Bacillus pumilus: one gene and its partner. Each later gene encodes a partner of the first gene's protein in a complex. Links are inferred from orthologs where the notes say so. Each region holds a gene or a part of one and is shown in the gene's direction. Other genes may lie near its edges.

Evidence for each region.
Region 2: the proteins of trxA (region 1) and trxB are in contact, whole or in part, in a crystal structure (PDB 1F6M), measured with the Escherichia coli proteins. The link is inferred for Bacillus pumilus from one-to-one orthologs.

What each region holds. Positions count from the first base shown.
Region 1 is NZ_CP046128.1:2,437,323-2,445,750, reverse strand. Bases 1,701-4,645 are described here. They hold trxA (thioredoxin), read left to right. Parts: upstream 1,701-2,988; coding sequence 2,989-3,303; downstream 3,304-4,645. Other genes in these bases: uvrC (excinuclease ABC subunit UvrC), read left to right, coding at 3,443-4,645; GKC25_RS12410 (alpha-N-arabinofuranosidase), read left to right, coding at 1,701-2,743. In the rest of the region: GKC25_RS12420 (electron transfer flavoprotein subunit beta/FixA family protein), read left to right, coding at 1-167; GKC25_RS12415 (electron transfer flavoprotein subunit alpha/FixB family protein), read left to right, coding at 212-1,189; more of GKC25_RS12410, read left to right, coding at 1,265-1,700; more of uvrC, read left to right, coding at 4,646-5,215; GKC25_RS12395 (aspartate kinase), read left to right, coding at 5,597-6,832; GKC25_RS12390 (YslB family protein), read right to left, coding at 6,996-7,439; GKC25_RS12385 (succinate dehydrogenase cytochrome b558 subunit), read left to right, coding at 7,720-8,328; sdhA (succinate dehydrogenase flavoprotein subunit), read left to right, coding at 8,366-8,428. UniProt on the Escherichia coli protein: Participates in various redox reactions through the reversible oxidation of its active center dithiol to a disulfide and catalyzes dithiol-disulfide exchange reactions.
Region 2 is NZ_CP046128.1:3,011,474-3,019,871, reverse strand. The notes cover bases 2,742-5,656. They hold trxB (thioredoxin-disulfide reductase), read left to right. Parts: upstream 2,742-3,681; coding sequence 3,682-4,632; downstream 4,633-5,656. Other genes in these bases: rapZ (RNase adapter RapZ), read left to right, coding at 5,494-5,656; GKC25_RS15455 (8-oxo-dGTP diphosphatase), read left to right, coding at 4,990-5,454; GKC25_RS15465 (NlpC/P60 family protein), read left to right, coding at 2,742-3,448. Outside these bases: bifunctional phosphoribosyl-AMP cyclohydrolase/phosphoribosyl-ATP diphosphatase HisIE, read left to right, coding at 1-111; GKC25_RS15470 (tetratricopeptide repeat protein), read left to right, coding at 242-1,702; more of GKC25_RS15465, read left to right, coding at 2,066-2,741; more of rapZ, read left to right, coding at 5,657-6,381; GKC25_RS15445 (gluconeogenesis factor YvcK family protein), read left to right, coding at 6,382-7,341; DNA-binding protein WhiA, read left to right, coding at 7,359-8,309; GKC25_RS15435 (HPr family phosphocarrier protein), read left to right, coding at 8,336-8,398.

The sequences.
Region 1 (8,428 bases):
AACTGGATGATTTAGATCTTGATGAAGACGATGTGTCATATAAAATCAAAACAATTGAACGTTTCTTACCGGAGAAAAAAGAGGGTGGCAAGGTGCTCAGCGGTGAGCTTCAGGATCAAGTCAAAGAACTGACAGATCTACTAAGAAACGAAGCAAAGGTCATCTAACTATCCACTTTACGATATCACGAGAACAAGGGGGAACTTGAAAGATGAGTAAAAAAGTTGTTGTACTTGGAGAAAGTCGTGACGGTAAATTAAGAAATGTGACATTTGAAGCCATTGCTGCCGCTCATCAAGTGGCAGATGGCGGTGAAGTCATTGGCGTGTTAATAGGGGATGACGTCAAAGACCAAGCGGATGAACTGCTTTACTATGGAGCGGATCATGTCATGATTGTGGAGCATCCGCACCTTTCATACTATACGTCAGATGGTTTTGCGCAGGCGCTTCAAGCGATATTAGATCAGGTTGACCCAGATGCCGTACTCTTTGGCCATACGTCTATCGGAAAAGACTTGTCGCCGAAAATAGCTGCACGCTTGCAGACTGGCCTAATTTCAGATGCGATTGATGTAAGCGTTACCGGAGAACACCTCGTTTTCACTAGACCGATTTACTCTGGTAAAGCCTTCGAAAAAGTGATTTCAACAGATCGTCTGCTTTTGGCGACCATACGGCCAAACAACGTGGCACCTCTTGAGCGGGATGCCTCACGAAGCGGAGAAATTACACCGGTTTCTGTCGATATTCAGAACCTGCGAACGATTGTGAAGGAAGTCATTAAAAAAACGTCAGAAGGTGTAGATTTATCTGAAGCAAAGGTCATCGTCGCCGGGGGACGCGGGGTCAAGAGCAAGGAAGGGTTTGAACCACTGAATGAACTCGCCGAAACGCTGGGCGCAGCAGTCGGTGCTTCGCGTGGCGCCTGTGATGCAGACTACTGTGATTATGCCCTGCAAATTGGGCAAACAGGTAAGGTCGTCACACCTGATCTCTATATTGCGTGCGGGATATCAGGGGCGATTCAGCATTTAGCCGGAATGTCTAACAGTAAAGTCATTGTTGCGATTAACAAAGACCCAGAAGCCGAGATCTTCAAAATTGCCGATTATGGAATCGTCGGTGATTTGTTTGAAGTGGTACCGCTTTTGAATGAAGAGTTAAAAAAGATGAATATCCACTCGTAACGCTCATACACTCAGAATGCCTAGGTATTCTGGGTTTTTTTGTATGTAATCAATAAACAAAGGAGCGGTTGACAAGTGAAGGGGACAGTAAAAGTCAATGACGTGATCGGACGTATTTCTAAACACATCTATGGACACTTTCAAGAGCATTTAGGAAGAGGGATTTATGACGGGATTTGGGTAGGAAAAGATTCATCGATTGATCATATTGAGGGAATTCGTACCGATGTGCTAAAGGCCCTTCAAGCATTACATATTCCGGTGCTTAGGTGGCCAGGCGGCTGCTTCGCAGACGAGTATCATTGGGCAAATGGTGTAGGTGATCTCAGTGAACGAAAGCCGATGGTGAACACTCATTGGGGCGGCACGGTTGAATCCAATGCATTTGGTACGCATGAATTTATGAAGCTGTGTGAGCTGCTTGAATGTGAGCCTTATATTTGCGGGAATGTGGGAAGCGGGTCTGTTCAAGAATTAGCAGAATGGGTCGAGTACATCACATTTCCAAAGGGAACACCTATGTCTGATTGGCGTATTCAAAATGGAAAACAAGAACCTTGGAAGCTGACCTATGTTGGTGTAGGCAACGAAAGCTGGGGCTGCGGCGGAAATATGACGCCTGAATACTATGCAGATTTATATAAACGTTATCAAACGTATGTGAGAGAGTTTGCGGGTCAGACGATATACAAAATCGCGTGCGGCGCAAATTCAAATGACGTGAATTGGACAAAAATATTAATGGAGCGGGCCGCACCTTGGATGGATGGACTCAGTTTGCATTACTACACTGTACCTGGTACGTGGGAGAAAAAAGGGTCAGCGACTGAATTTGATGAGGATGAATGGTTTATCACGTTGAAAAAAGCCTATGAGATGGAACGGCTTGTCGTGGATCATGGAGAGATCATGGATCGTTATGACCCAGACAAGCGAATCGGGATGATTATTGATGAATGGGGAACATGGTATGACCCAGAGCCAGGGACAAATCCTGGGTTTTTGTATCAGCAAAACACACTAAGAGACGCCCTTGTTTGTGCCCTTCATTTTCATATATTTCATCGTCATTGCCAGCGGATTCATATGGCGAATATTGCCCAGACGGTCAATGTTCTGCAAGCAATGGTGTTAACGGAAGACGAAAAGATGCTCCTGACGCCAACGTATCATGTGTTTCACATGTTTCAAGTGCATCAAGAGGAAGAAGCACTTGAAGTGGAGTTTGTGTCAACGCCTTATGAACGCAGAGGAGAAAAAATACCTCAGGTTAGTGTGTCAGCTTCGCGTTCGTCAGATAAGATGCATATTAGCTTCTGTCACCTGAATCCGCATGAACAAAACGAAGTATCCCTTGCCATTGAAGGTTTGGATGCTCAAACGAAAGTCACGGGCCGCGTGCTGACAGCGGACCGCATGAATGCGCACAACACATTTGATGATCCTCATGCTGTCCAGCCAGCAGAGTTTCAGCAATTTGCTGTAAAACCCGGTGAATTAACCATAGATCTGCCGCCAATGTCGGTGGTGATGATCACGGTCGATCTGGCTTGATCGCATATTTAGATGTTTGATGAGCAGGATGTTGGGGCATCATACATTGTAAATGAAGCGGAAAGGGAGTTATTTATATGCTTAGAACGATTCTCATGATTATCGGTGCAATTGTTGTCATTGGTGCGATTGTACGGTTTGTTTTTTAATTCATTTCATAAAAAATGATTCGTAAGCATTTCATTCGCAAGTCACATTGGTAGATGCTATACTAAAAAGCATAATTTACATTGGAGGAATGAATAATGGCAATCGTAAAAGCGACTGACGCAACATTTTCACAAGAAACTGCAGAAGGTGTTGTTCTTGCGGACTTTTGGGCACCATGGTGCGGACCATGTAAAATGATTGCTCCAGTTCTTGAAGAACTTGATCAAGAAATGGGCGACAAAATGAAAATTGTAAAAATTGATGTAGACGATAACCAAGAAACTGCTGGTAAATACGGCGTGATGAGTATCCCAACACTTCTTGTTTTAAAAGACGGTGAAGTGGTAGAAACATCTGTTGGTTTCAAACCAAAAGAAGCACTTGCTGAACTTGTCAACAAACATCTATAAACCTGTCTATGCCTGAGCGGCATACTCAATGAAGCGGTTCTCGTAAAGACGAGAGCCGCTTTTCTTTCAACATGGTATAAAACAAATGTTCGTGATACACTAGAAGGAGTGAAAGAGGAAAACAAGGACGGATGAAAATATGAACAAACTGATCAAAGAAAAGCTATCGGTCTTGCCAGATCAACCAGGCTGCTACTTAATGAAAGATCGACAAAATACAGTCATTTATGTGGGAAAGGCAAAGGTCTTAAAAAATAGAGTGCGCTCTTATTTCACGGGATCTCATGACGCCAAAACGCAGCGGCTTGTCAGTGAAATTGAGGACTTTGAATACATTGTCACCTCTTCTAATATCGAGGCACTCATTTTAGAGCTGAACTTAATCAAAAAATACGACCCAAAATACAACGTCATGCTTAAGGATGACAAAACGTATCCTTTTATTAAAATTACGAATGAACGGCATCCTAAGCTGATCGTCACCCGCAATGTGAAAAAGGACAAAGGGAAATATTTCGGACCATACCCGAACGTACAAGCAGCCAGAGAAACGAAGAAGCTGCTCGACCGTTTATATCCACTGAGAAAATGTGCAACCCTTCCTGATCGCGTCTGTCTATATTATCATCTTGGACAATGTCTCGCGCCGTGCGTATATGACATTTCTGAAGAAACGAATAAGCAGCTCGTGGACGAAATCACAAGGTTTCTAAACGGAGGGCATCAGCAAATCAAAAAAGAACTAAACGAAAAGATGCAGGAAGCCGCCGAACAATTAGAGTTTGAACGGGCAAAAGAACTGAGAGACCAAATCGCTTACATCGACTCAACGATGGAAAAGCAGAAAATGACGATGAGTGATTTATCAGATCGAGATGTCTTTGCATATGCCTATGACAAGGGCTGGATGTGTGTCCAGGTCTTCTTCATCAGGCAGGGGAAATTGATTGAACGCGATGTCAGCCTGTTTCCTATGTATCAAGATCCTGAGGAAGAGTTCCTCACGTTTATGGGGCAATTTTATGCAAAGAACAATCACTTTCTGCCGAAGGAAATTTTGGTGCCAGACAGCGTAGATCAAGAGATGATTGAACAATTGCTCGAGACGAACGTTCATCAGCCGAAAAAAGGAAAGAAAAAGGATTTGCTTTTACTTGCCCATCAAAATGCCAAAATCGCCTTAAAAGAAAAATTTTCACTCATTGAGCGTGATGAAGAGCGGTCCATTGGTGCGGTGAAGCAGCTTGGGGATGCACTAAATATTTATATGCCGTACCGGATTGAAGCATTTGATAACTCGAATATTCAAGGTGCAGACCCGGTTTCTGCCATGGTCGTCTTTCAGGACGGGAAGCCGTATAAAAAGGAATACCGAAAATACAAAATTAAAACCGTCACAGGGCCAGATGATTATGCATCTATGCGTGAAGTCATTAGAAGGCGATATACCCGCGTGTTAAAGGATGAGCTGCCGCTGCCAGATTTAATTTTAATTGACGGAGGAAAGGGACAGATCAATGCAGCGATAGATGTGCTTGAAAATGAATTGAATCTGTCTGTCCCAGTGGCAGGTCTTGTGAAAGATGAAAAACACAGAACTTCGAATCTCATGATGGGAGATACACTTGAAATTGTTGCGCTGGAGCGGAATAGCCAGGCCTTCTATTTATTGCAGCGCATTCAAGATGAAGTGCACCGGTTCGCTATTAGCTTTCACCGGCAGCTGCGCGGAAAAAATGCATTTCAATCTATTTTAGACGATGTACCAGGTATCGGAGAAAAGCGTAAAAAACAGCTTCTCAAACATTTTGGCTCTGTGAAAAAGATGAAAGAAGCCTCTATCCAAGACTTTCAGGAGGCTGGCATCCCGAAACAGACGGCCGAACTTTTAATGGAAGCATTAAAAAAATAGATTGTACTTTTTCCAAAAGTCTGTTAAGATTGTGACTAAATTTAATAAATGAACGTGTTGTTTGTTGAAGATAGAGGTGCGAACTTCAAGAGTAAGCCTTCAGAGATCGATGGGATCTAGGAAGAGGGCTGAAAGGGGAGCGTCGCCGAAGTGAATAAAATCCACTCATTTTATTCGCTGGCTGTACATTGAAGAAATGTAGGGCTGTCAAGAATATATTTCTTGGAGGGCTATCTCATTGTTTGCATCGTTTAATGATGATTTTAAAGCAATGGGAGATCTGTTCTCTCATTGCTTTTTTATTTGCAGTGAGCAGGCAGTCTCCAAAGCCGCTTCTTGCCTCTTCTCTCACACGTGATCTTTTGAAAAAGGGTGGTAGACATGGGACTAATTGTACAAAAATTTGGCGGAACGTCCGTTGGATCAACAGAAAAAATTCGCAATGCCGCAGAGAGAGTCATCGCTGAACGCGAGGCCGGACATGATGTGGTTGTGGTTGTGTCGGCAATGGGCAAATCTACGGATGTTCTAGTAGACCTAGCGAAAGAACTCACAGATCATCCAAGCAAAAGAGAAATGGATATGCTGCTCGCAACTGGAGAGCAAGTGACCATTTCCTTATTAACGATGGCGCTGCAAGCAAAAGGCTATGATGCCATTTCCTTTACAGGCTGGCAGGCTGGTATGAAAACAGAGCAAGTACATGGTAACGCAAGAATCGTGGATATTGATGAATCAAGAATAAAAGAGGAATTAAGTGCGGGAAAAGTCGTTGTTGTAGCTGGCTTCCAAGGAATTGCAGATGACTTACATATCACAACACTTGGACGCGGTGGATCAGATACAACGGCTGTGGCACTTGCTGCCGCATTAAAGGCTGATAAATGTGATATTTACACAGATGTACCAGGAGTGTTTACGACAGATCCGCGTTATGTACCATCCGCGCGGAAACTTGCAGGTATTTCATACGATGAGATGCTCGAACTGGCTAATTTAGGAGCTGGCGTCTTGCATCCGAGAGCTGTTGAATTTGCAAAAAATTATCAAGTCCCACTAGAAGTCCGTTCTAGTATTGAAAATGAATCGGGTACGTTAATCGAGGAGGAATCATCCATGGAACAAAATTTAGTCGTCAGAGGCATTGCATTTGAGGATCAGATTACACGCGTGACGGTGTGCGGTCTTTCAAGCGGCCTCACCACATTGTCGACCATCTTTACGACGCTTGCGAAGCAAAATATCAATGTCGATATCATCATTCAGTCCGTCACAAGCACCAATCAGACGTCCATCTCTTTCTCTGTGAAAACGGATGATTTGTCCAAAACAGTTGAAGTATTAGAAGAGTATAAAGGAGCGCTTGGCTACGAGCAGATCGAGACAGAAAGTAAATTAGCCAAAGTATCTATCGTTGGATCTGGTATGGTTTCAAATCCAGGCGTAGCCGCTGAAATGTTCGCTGTGTTAGCGGAAAAAGACATACAAGTGAAAATGGTCAGTACGTCTGAAATCAAAGTCTCAACAGTGGTTGGCCGAGATGATATGGTCAAAGCAGTTGAAGCGCTGCATGATGCGTTTGATTTATCAAAGGTGAGTGCAGCTGCTCACTCTTAAAAAGGCAGGGAGGTGTATCTCATGAAAGAGTGCACCTCTTTTTTAATGGAAAGCGCCGCATACCAGAAAGGAAAACGTGCGTAAACCCATTCACTAAGTATGCTATGATAGAAGAAGACTACAAAAAGGCGTGACCTGAAGTCCGCGCCTTTCATAAAGAGTGTTAGCTAGGGTCTCTTAAATCCCATTTAACGGTTAAAATGACTTTATCAGCACGCTTTTTCACTTGTTCATAAGATTCAGCCACGTGCTCGTTGAGAAGCTGAATTTGTTCAGCAATAAAACCCGCTTCCATCTGAAAGCATGGCTCCTTTTGATAGGTGATTCGATTTGATACAAGTGGACCTTCGAGCTCAAACTCAATTTCCTGTTTTTTCGAATGGACCATCGTGAGCGTTCCCCATCCGGCATCATGGAAAAATTCGGGGATCTTCTCCCATGACTCTTGAGGAAATTTACGAGCAAGCAGTTTACCCGCAAAATACATCATAGATGAATGATCCTGACCCAAAATATCAGGCAGCAGAACTTCGCGTATCAGCTCGTAGGCAAATCCATTGACTTCAATTTCTTTTAGCTGTTCTAAGTTAGATTCGAATTTATTCATTGTACGGCTCCCCTCTTTCAACAATTTATTATAGCTTATGTAAGCATATGATGACAGAGTTTTCCCTGAAGTCTAAGAAATTCTTATTGTAGTAAAACGAATTTTGATTTAAAACTTTTAAATTTCGGAAAATTTTAATTTATGTACGCGGTTTCTTGACGCTTTTTTGACATAGGAGTAAAATGAAATTGTCAATAAATTTGAATAAAGTGCTTACAATTGAAAGAAGCGGGGGTAAGACAATTTTCAGCAATTGCACTTTTTACTAGGGGGTAAAGTAATGTCGGGGAACAAAGAATTTTTTTATCGGAGATTGCATTCTTTGCTTGGCGTCATTCCGGTCGGTCTATTTTTAATTCAGCATTTAGTGGTGAACCACTTTGCGACGAGTGGACCAGAGGCGTTTAACAAAGCTGCACACTTTATGGAACAGCTTCCATTCAGATATGCACTTGAGCTGTTCGTGATTTTCTTACCACTGATCTATCATGCTGTTTATGGGGTGTACATAGCCTTTACGGCACAAAACAACACGTCTCGCTTCAGTTACTTAAGAAACTGGTTGTTCAGACTGCAAAGGATTTCAGGTATCATCACATTAATTTTTGTCACTTGGCACGTATGGGAAACACGAATTCAAGCTCAGCTTGGAGCTGAAGTGAACTATGACATGATGGCGAATATTTTAAGCTCTCCATTTATGCTAGGCTTCTATATTGTCGGCGTTTTATCTACTATTTTCCACTTTGCTAATGGCTTGTGGTCATTTGCTGTCAGCTGGGGAATTACTGTTTCACCACGCTCACAAAGAATCTCCACATATGTGACATTAGGTATATTTATAGCGCTTTCATATGTAGGGCTAAGAGCAATTTTCGCTTTTGTTTAAGAGGAAATAGATTAGTAGAAGAGGGAGAGGGGCTACAATGAGTAATTCTAGCATCATCGTTGTCGGAGGCGGCTTAGCTGGTCTCATGGCAACTATCAAA
Region 2 (8,398 bases), 570 kb from region 1 along the record:
AAATGGGAAACAGCCGATCTCCTGTATCATCTGCTTGTGTTATTACGTGAACAGCAATTGCCGCTTGATGAGGTATTAAAAGTATTAAAAAAGCGTCATCAAGGTGAGTGAAAAGCCGGGGGCACCTCTGGCTTTTTGTTTTTGAGTGAAAAACAAATCCTTCCTTTTCTTTTGTTCTATGTGACGACTCGTGAAGTATGTTATACTACACACGGTACACTGTTCGAAATGGAGGGTATCGGTGAGTAAATACACTTCTCAAAATAATCACACACAAGTCGTCCAGCTATTCCAAGATGGGCATTACTTTTTTCATAAAGGTCTAAAAGCTTATAGAGAAAGAAATCTATCTAAAGCGAGTAAGCTGATACAGCGGGCTATCGTACTTGAGCCTGAAAATGTAGAAATGCTATCACAGCTTGCCATTATTTATACTGAAATGGGTCATTACCAACAATCAAATGAACTGCTTGATTTCATACTTGAACATATCGATGAAAACATGTCTGAGTGTCACTATTTTAAAGCCAATAATTATGCGAACCTAGGACTCTTTCAAGAGGCATATAAGTCAGCTACTGCCTATGCTTCATTGGAAGAGAACGGGGAATTTGCAGATGAAAATGACGATCTCCTCGACCTGCTCGATATGAGCGACGAAGAGGACGAAGATTTTCCTTACGATCAGGATGACCTGATTGTCAAGCAGGATCAAGCGAATCACTTGCTAGAAAGCGGCAGGCTTGATGAAGCCATTGAAATGCTGGAACAGATGATTGTTGAGTATCCAGAATTTTGGTCAGCGTATAATAATCTCGCTTTGGCCTATTTTTATTCTGGTCAAATCCATCAGGCGAAAGAGATGTTGAACCGGGTTCTTCATGAAAATCCGGGTAATCTGCATGCCCTTTGCAACCAGCTTGTCTTCTATCATTATGAAAAAGAAGAAGAAAAGGTCAATACGTTAGCGAAGCAATTAACGCACGTGTATCCAATATTAAGTGAACAGCGTTATAAGCTTGGCGCAACATTTGCCCTAGTTGGAGAATTTGAATGGGCCTTTAAATGGCTTTATTCTTTGTACAAAACAGGCTTTCAGGGAGATAGTACATTTTTATACTGGCTCGCAAGCGCAGCTTATTATACAGGCCACAAAACGCTTGCACAGACGGTTTGGAATAAGATGGTCGAAGAAGATATCGATGCAGATGAAATCAAGCCGTGGCAGGATAAACCCGAGGAGACTGAGCCAATGGTCTCCATTGAGGAGCGGCTGACTGCGTACTATGTGAGCAAACAAAAAGGGGAACGTGACGTTCTTCAATCTGTCCTTGATGCACACGCAGCGAAAACAGCCTTCGAACAGCAATTCATCGAACTGCTCTTATACGAAGATGAAATGGAAGTGCGGTCGTTTTCAGAAGATGCGGTTTTCGCAAAACAGGCGGCATCCAGCTTGGAAGAAGCTGTTCAGCCTGACAGCCATATGCCTTATTTTTGGTTATTCCATATTATTCAGCAGGCACGTGCTTCTGGCGTAGATAAGAAAAATGCGCCTGCATGGGCAGCAGCATCTTATTATTTATGGATGAAGGAGCAAGAAGAATCAGCTGTGAGCAAAAAAGAGATTGCAGCCTCTTTTCAAATCAGCGTTCAAACACTGTCTAAATATGAACAAGTCATTTGTGCGTTAATCGATTAAATAGGTAAATAGATTCAGCAGATTGCAGCATGGCCGAAAAGGTCATGCTTTTTTCTTGGATAAAAAGGTGGGATTTGCAAGGATTTGGCGAAGTATGACAATCACGACATGTTTTTGAAACATAAATGTAATAAAAATATTAGCTCATTTTGTCGATGTCTCATGTATAATGAAAATCGTGGATTAAAACAAAGACATATATTTAGATATTTTACTATACATAATGAAACACCTAGTGATAGAAACAATCTGGTCAACATCTGACTGATCAATCAGGAAGAAAGACATAGATAGCACAGATTGGCCGCAGAGAATTTGCTGCTTTCTCATGTCGCTTGGAAATTGTCAAAGGAGGAACTATTCGTGAAAAAGTTTATTACTTTCGGTTTAGCTTCGGTCATCGGAGCGAGCGGTTTATTTATCCCATTTACTCATGAAGCAAACGCACAGAACTTTGAACAAAAGAAACAAGAGCTGGACAGCAAGCAATCTGAGGTCAACAAAAACCTTCAAAAGAAAAAAGATGAGCTTTCAAAGCTTGAAGCAAAACAAGAGGCACTTGCACTAAAGCTAAAAGAAATTGACGAGAAAGCTTTAAAAACAAGTGATCAAATCGAAGAAAAACAAAAAGAAAATGAACAAACGAAAAAAGAAATCAAAGCACTGAAACAAGAAATTGCTGATACTGAAAAACGTATTGAAGATAGAAACAAATTCTTGAAAAAGCGTGTACGTGCGCTTCAAGAAAGCGGCGGTTCTACGAAATACATAGATGTATTACTAGGAGCGAAAAGCTTTAGCGATTTCATCAGCCGTGCAGGTGCAGTATCTACACTCATCAACGCAGACAGCGAAATCATTAAAGAGCAAGAAAAAGACAAAGCTGAGCTTCAAAAGTCTGAAAACGAATTAAACACAAAGCTTGAAGATGTTCAAAAGACACTTGCAAAGCTTGAAACGCTTCAAACAGACTTGAATAAACAGCTTGATGAAAAAGACAAGCTATTCAAGCAAGTGAAAAAGCAAAAGGGAAGTGCATCTTCTGAAATCAGCGAGTTAAACAGTGAGGCTAACAGCATTGCATCTGAAAAAGACGCAACAATCGCTGCTCAAAAACAAGCTGAAAAAGAAGCGAGAGAAGCAGCTCAAAAAGCAAAAGAAGAAAAAGCACAAAGACAACAGCAGCGTCAAGCGAGTGTTCAAGCGGAAGACAACAGCTCAACTAACGACAGCAGCCCGTCTTCAAATAACAGTAACAGTGGATCTTCAAATAATAATAACAACAGCAGTTCACCAAGCAAGAAGCCATCTTCTGGCGGTGGATCACCTGTCAGCAGTAACGTAGGCGGAATCGAAGGTGCAATCAGCACAGGTTCTACCATCGTTGGACAATCTCCGTATAAATGGGGCGGCGGCAGATCACAAGCCGATATTGATGCACGTCGTTTTGACTGTTCTTCATTCGTTCGCTGGGCATTCGCATCAGCAGGCATCAACCTTGGACCAGTTGGCGGTACAACAACAGATACGCTTGTAGGTAAAGGAAGAGCTGTAAGTGCATCTGACATGAAACGCGGAGACCTTGTGTTCTTTGATACGTATAAAGTAAATGGACACGTTGGTATTTACTTAGGAAACGGTACATTCTTGAACGATAACAGCTCTCGCGGTGTTTCAGTTGACTCTATGAGCAATGTTTACTGGAAAAAAGCATTCAATGGCGTTGTGAGAAGAGTCGTTGAATAAATCGTTACTTACTATATAACCGTAAACAGGCTTCCTTAAACAGCAGTTTAAGGAAGCTTTTTCTTTTTTTGAAGATATGAGCAAATGATTCGCTTATTATCCGCAGATTTAATAGGATATGGGTAAGGAATAAAAGTAAGAGTGGAATTGATGCTCTCTGTCATGAATGGAAGCATCACCCAAGGGCATTCTAATAAGAAATGCTAGCAGCAATTGAAGAGGGAGTGACAGTTGTGTCAGAAGAAAAAATCTACGATACGATCATCATTGGAGCGGGACCTGCCGGAATGACAGCCGCTGTTTATACATCACGGGGAAATCTTTCAACATTGATGATTGAAAGAGGGATTCCAGGCGGTCAAATGGCAAATACGGAAGATGTCGAGAACTATCCTGGCTTTGAAAGCATTTTAGGGCCAGAACTTTCAAATAAAATGTTTGAGCATGCGAAGAAATTCGGTGCTGAGTATGCATATGGCGATATCAAAGAAATCGTAGACGGTGAAGAGTACAAAATCGTCAAAGCCGGTTCAAAAGAATACAAAGGACGCTCTGTCATTATTGCGGCAGGTGCTGAATACAAAAAAATCGGTGCACCAGGTGAAAAAGAACTTGGCGGCCGGGGCGTCTCTTACTGTGCAGTATGTGACGGTGCTTTCTTTAAAAACAAAGAGCTCGTGGTCATTGGCGGTGGAGACTCTGCGGTAGAAGAGGGTGTATACCTCACACGCTTTGCGTCAAAAGTAACGATCGTTCATAGACGCGATAAACTTCGTGCACAAAGCATTTTACAAGCGCGTGCTTTTGATAATGAAAAAATCGACTTCATGTGGAACAAAACCGTTAAACAAATTAATGAAGAAAACGGTAAAGTCGGCAGTGTGACCTTGATTGATACGGTGACTGGTGAAGAAGAAGACTTTAAAACAGACGGCGTCTTTATCTATATCGGGATGCTCCCACTATCTAAACCATTTGAAAATCTCGGCATTACAAATGAAGAAGGATATATCGAGACAAACGAAAGAATGGAAACAAGAGTGGAAGGCATTTTCGCCGCTGGTGACATTCGTGAAAAAACACTCCGTCAAATTGTGACAGCAACAGGTGATGGAAGTATTGCCGCACAAAGCGCACAGCATTATGTAGAAGAGCTTGCTGAAAAGCTGAAAGCAGCGAAATAAATGGCTGTCGTAAATCCTTAATATAGCGTCATGGGCTTTTAACTGGAATGTAACACGGGTGAAATAATTATCCGTTATGATAAAACTAGTAATTGACCCCCTTTTATAAGGAATACATGTTTGGCACGGATGAGAATCCGTGTCCTTTTTTTTGCTTAAAATCAGAAATTCATGAGATGTTCACAAATGACGCATGGAGAACCATTAGATGCTGTAAAATAAAGAGTAGAGAAATTGCCCGCCACCTCTTTCAGACGAAATCCGGTCTGTTTTCGGTGAAGAAGGGGCATGTTCATTGTGAGAGTCAGGATGAACCTGTATAATAAGTTAAAGACATAAAAGAGTAGGTGACAGCTGATGCAACGAGTAACCAATTGTGTGCTGCATCACGAAGATCAAGTTCTCTTGCTGCAAAAGCCAAGACGGGGCTGGTGGGTAGCGCCGGGCGGCAAAATGGAAAGCGGAGAATCGGTCAAGGATTCAGTCGTTCGAGAGTATAGAGAAGAAACAGGAATTTATATTTTAAATCCACAGTTAAAAGGTGTTTTTACCTTTATCATAAAAGAAGGCGATCAAATCGTTCAAGAGTGGATGATGTTCACCTTTATGGCAGATTCATTTACTGGAAAAAACGTGACAGAGTCAGAGGAAGGCATTTTAAAGTGGCATGAAGTAAAGGATGTGCCTCATTTACCGATGGCACCAGGAGATTCTCATATTCTTGATTTCATGCTAAAGGGAAAAGGACTTCTGCACGGTACTTTTACGTATACACCTGATTTTGAATTGATTGCTTATCGGTTAGATCCTCAAGGAGACTAATACATGAACCGTTTTCATAAAGAAGGAGAGGAAGCAGGCATGAATACGAACAAACAAGAAGATATTCAGCTTGTGATTATTACAGGAATGTCAGGTGCGGGGAAAACCGTTGCCATTCAAAGCTTTGAAGACTTAGGTTACTTCTGTGTAGATAACTTGCCGCCATCACTTTTACCGAAGTTCCTAGAGCTCATGAAGGAATCGAATTCTAAGATGAGCAAGGTCGCCCTTGTGATGGATTTACGCGGACGAGAATTCTTTGACAGCTTAATTGCAGCTTTAGATGAAATGAGTGATCTTGGCTGGATCACACCAAGAATATTATTTCTAGATTCAAACGATAAGGTGCTTGTCTCAAGATACAAAGAAACGAGACGTTCGCATCCCCTTGCGACAACAGGTTTGCCCCTCGAAGGAATCGCAATGGAACGCGACCTGTTAGAAGAGTTAAAAGGCCGGGCTCAAATGATTTTTGATACATCGGATTTAAAACCAAAACAGCTTCGAGAAAAAATTGTCGCGCACTTTGCCACGAACCAAGGGCAGGTGTTTACAGTGAATGTGATGTCCTTCGGTTTTAAATACGGTCTGCCGATTGATGCTGATCTTGTATTTGATGTGAGATTTCTGCCGAATCCTTACTATATTGAGAGCATGCGTCCACAGACTGGAAACGATGAAGAAGTGCGCTCCTATGTAATGAAATGGAGCGAGACACAAAAATTCACAGAGAAATTAATTGACCTTCTCAGCTTTATGCTTCCGTCCTATAAACGAGAAGGAAAAAGCCAGCTTGTGATCGCTATTGGCTGTACAGGCGGACAGCACCGATCAGTGACGCTAGCTAACTACTTATCGGAGTATTTTAAAAATGACTACTACACTCATGTCACTCACCGGGACATTGAAAAGAGAAGCAGAAAATAGATGACGACACTTCCAAAGGTGGTCATTCTTGGTGGGGGCACTGGCTTATCTGTTTTGCTCAGAGGGCTAAAAACAAAGCCAGTGGACATTACCGCTATTGTAACGGTTGCTGATGACGGAGGCAGCTCAGGCAGACTGCGGCATGATTTGAATATTCCGCCTCCAGGCGATATTCGAAATGTCCTTGCAGCTCTCTCTGATGTTGAACCGCTTGTAGAAGACTTATTTCAGCACCGTTTTAACAAAGGGAATGACTTAACAGGCCACTCTCTTGGCAACCTCATTCTTGCGGCCATGACAAATATAACCGGTGATTTTTTTCATGCCGTCACAGAAATGAGCAAGGTCTTAAATGTGAGAGGAAAAGTCTTGCCAGCAGCGAATTCAAGTGTTGTTCTTCATGCTGAATTAGAAAACGGGCAAGTGGTGACAGGAGAATCAAAAATCCCAACCTACGGTGAGCGAATTAAACGAGTGTTCCTCACACCCGATACGATTGAACCGCTCCCAGAATCGATTCAAGTCATTCGTGAAGCTGATTTGATCGTCATTGGGCCAGGCAGCTTGTATACGAGTATCCTGCCAAACTTGCTTGTACCGCATATTGGCGAAGAAGTGATTCGCTCGAAGGCGAAAAAAGTGTATATTTGCAATGTCATGACGCAGCCAGGGGAAACGCTTTCCTACAGTGCAGCTGATCATGTGCAGGCATTAAATGATCATATGGTTCGTCCATTTATCGATACCATTTTTGTGAACAATAAAGAAATTCCAGAAGAGATCAAAGCAAAATATGCAGAAGAACAGGCACAGCCTGTACAGTTCGACACAGATGTACTCAAGGCAATGGGACTGGAAGTCATCCCTGGGGAAATCATTACATATGACCAGCATGTGATTCGTCACGACACGCTGAAAGTAGCCTCGCTGCTTGTCGACCTGCTGCATAAGAAAAAATAGGAATGGGGGTGGCAAGGATGTCATTTGCATCCGAAACAAAAAAAGAGCTGACTAATCTGGACGTGAAGGACTGCTGCACAAAAGCAGAGCTTTCTGCCCTCATCCGTATGAACGGTTCATTATCTTTCTCTAATCGAAAATTAATTCTAGATATACAGACAGAGAACGCAGCCATCGCAAGACGGATTTATACGCTGCTGAAAAAGAAATATGATGTCACAGTCGAGCTGCTCGTTCGTAAGAAAATGAGATTAAAAAAGAATAATGTGTATATTGTCAGACTGGTAGAACGAGCGAAAACCATTTTAGAGGATTTGAAAATATTAGGTGAGCAATTTGTATTTGAGCGCAATATTTCAGAAGAGCTTGTAAAGAAAAGATGCTGCAAGCGCTCCTATATGAGAGGTGCTTTTTTAGCAGGCGGTTCTGTGAATAATCCAGAAACGTCTTCCTATCACCTTGAGATTTTTTCACTATATAAAGAACACAATGATGCCCTTTGTGAGCTGATGAATCAATTTCAACTCAACAGTAAAACACTTGAGCGTAAAAAAGGATACATCACGTATATGAAAGAAGCCGAAAAAATTACCGAATTCTTAAGCGTTGTAGGTGCGCATAATTCACTTCTTCGCTTCGAAGACGTTCGGATCGTCCGTGATATGCGAAATTCCGTGAACCGGCTCGTCAATTGTGAAACAGCAAACTTGAATAAAACGATTGGTGCATCACTGCGCCAGGTCGAGAACATTCAATTCATTGATGAAAAAATTGGACTTGATGCCCTGCCGGATAAGCTGCGTGAAATTGCAAAACTGCGAGTCGACTATCAAGAGGTTACGCTAAAGGAACTGGGAGAAATGGTGGAAAGCGGCAAGATCAGCAAATCAGGCATTAACCACCGCTTAAGAAAGCTAGATCAAATTGCAGAACAATTACGAAACGGACAAGCTGTTACACTCAAATAGGAGAATGAAAAAGGGAGGCAGATCATATGGTGGAAAAAACGGTCACCATCCAGTTAAAAACAGGCTTGCAGGCACGTCCCGCTGCTTTG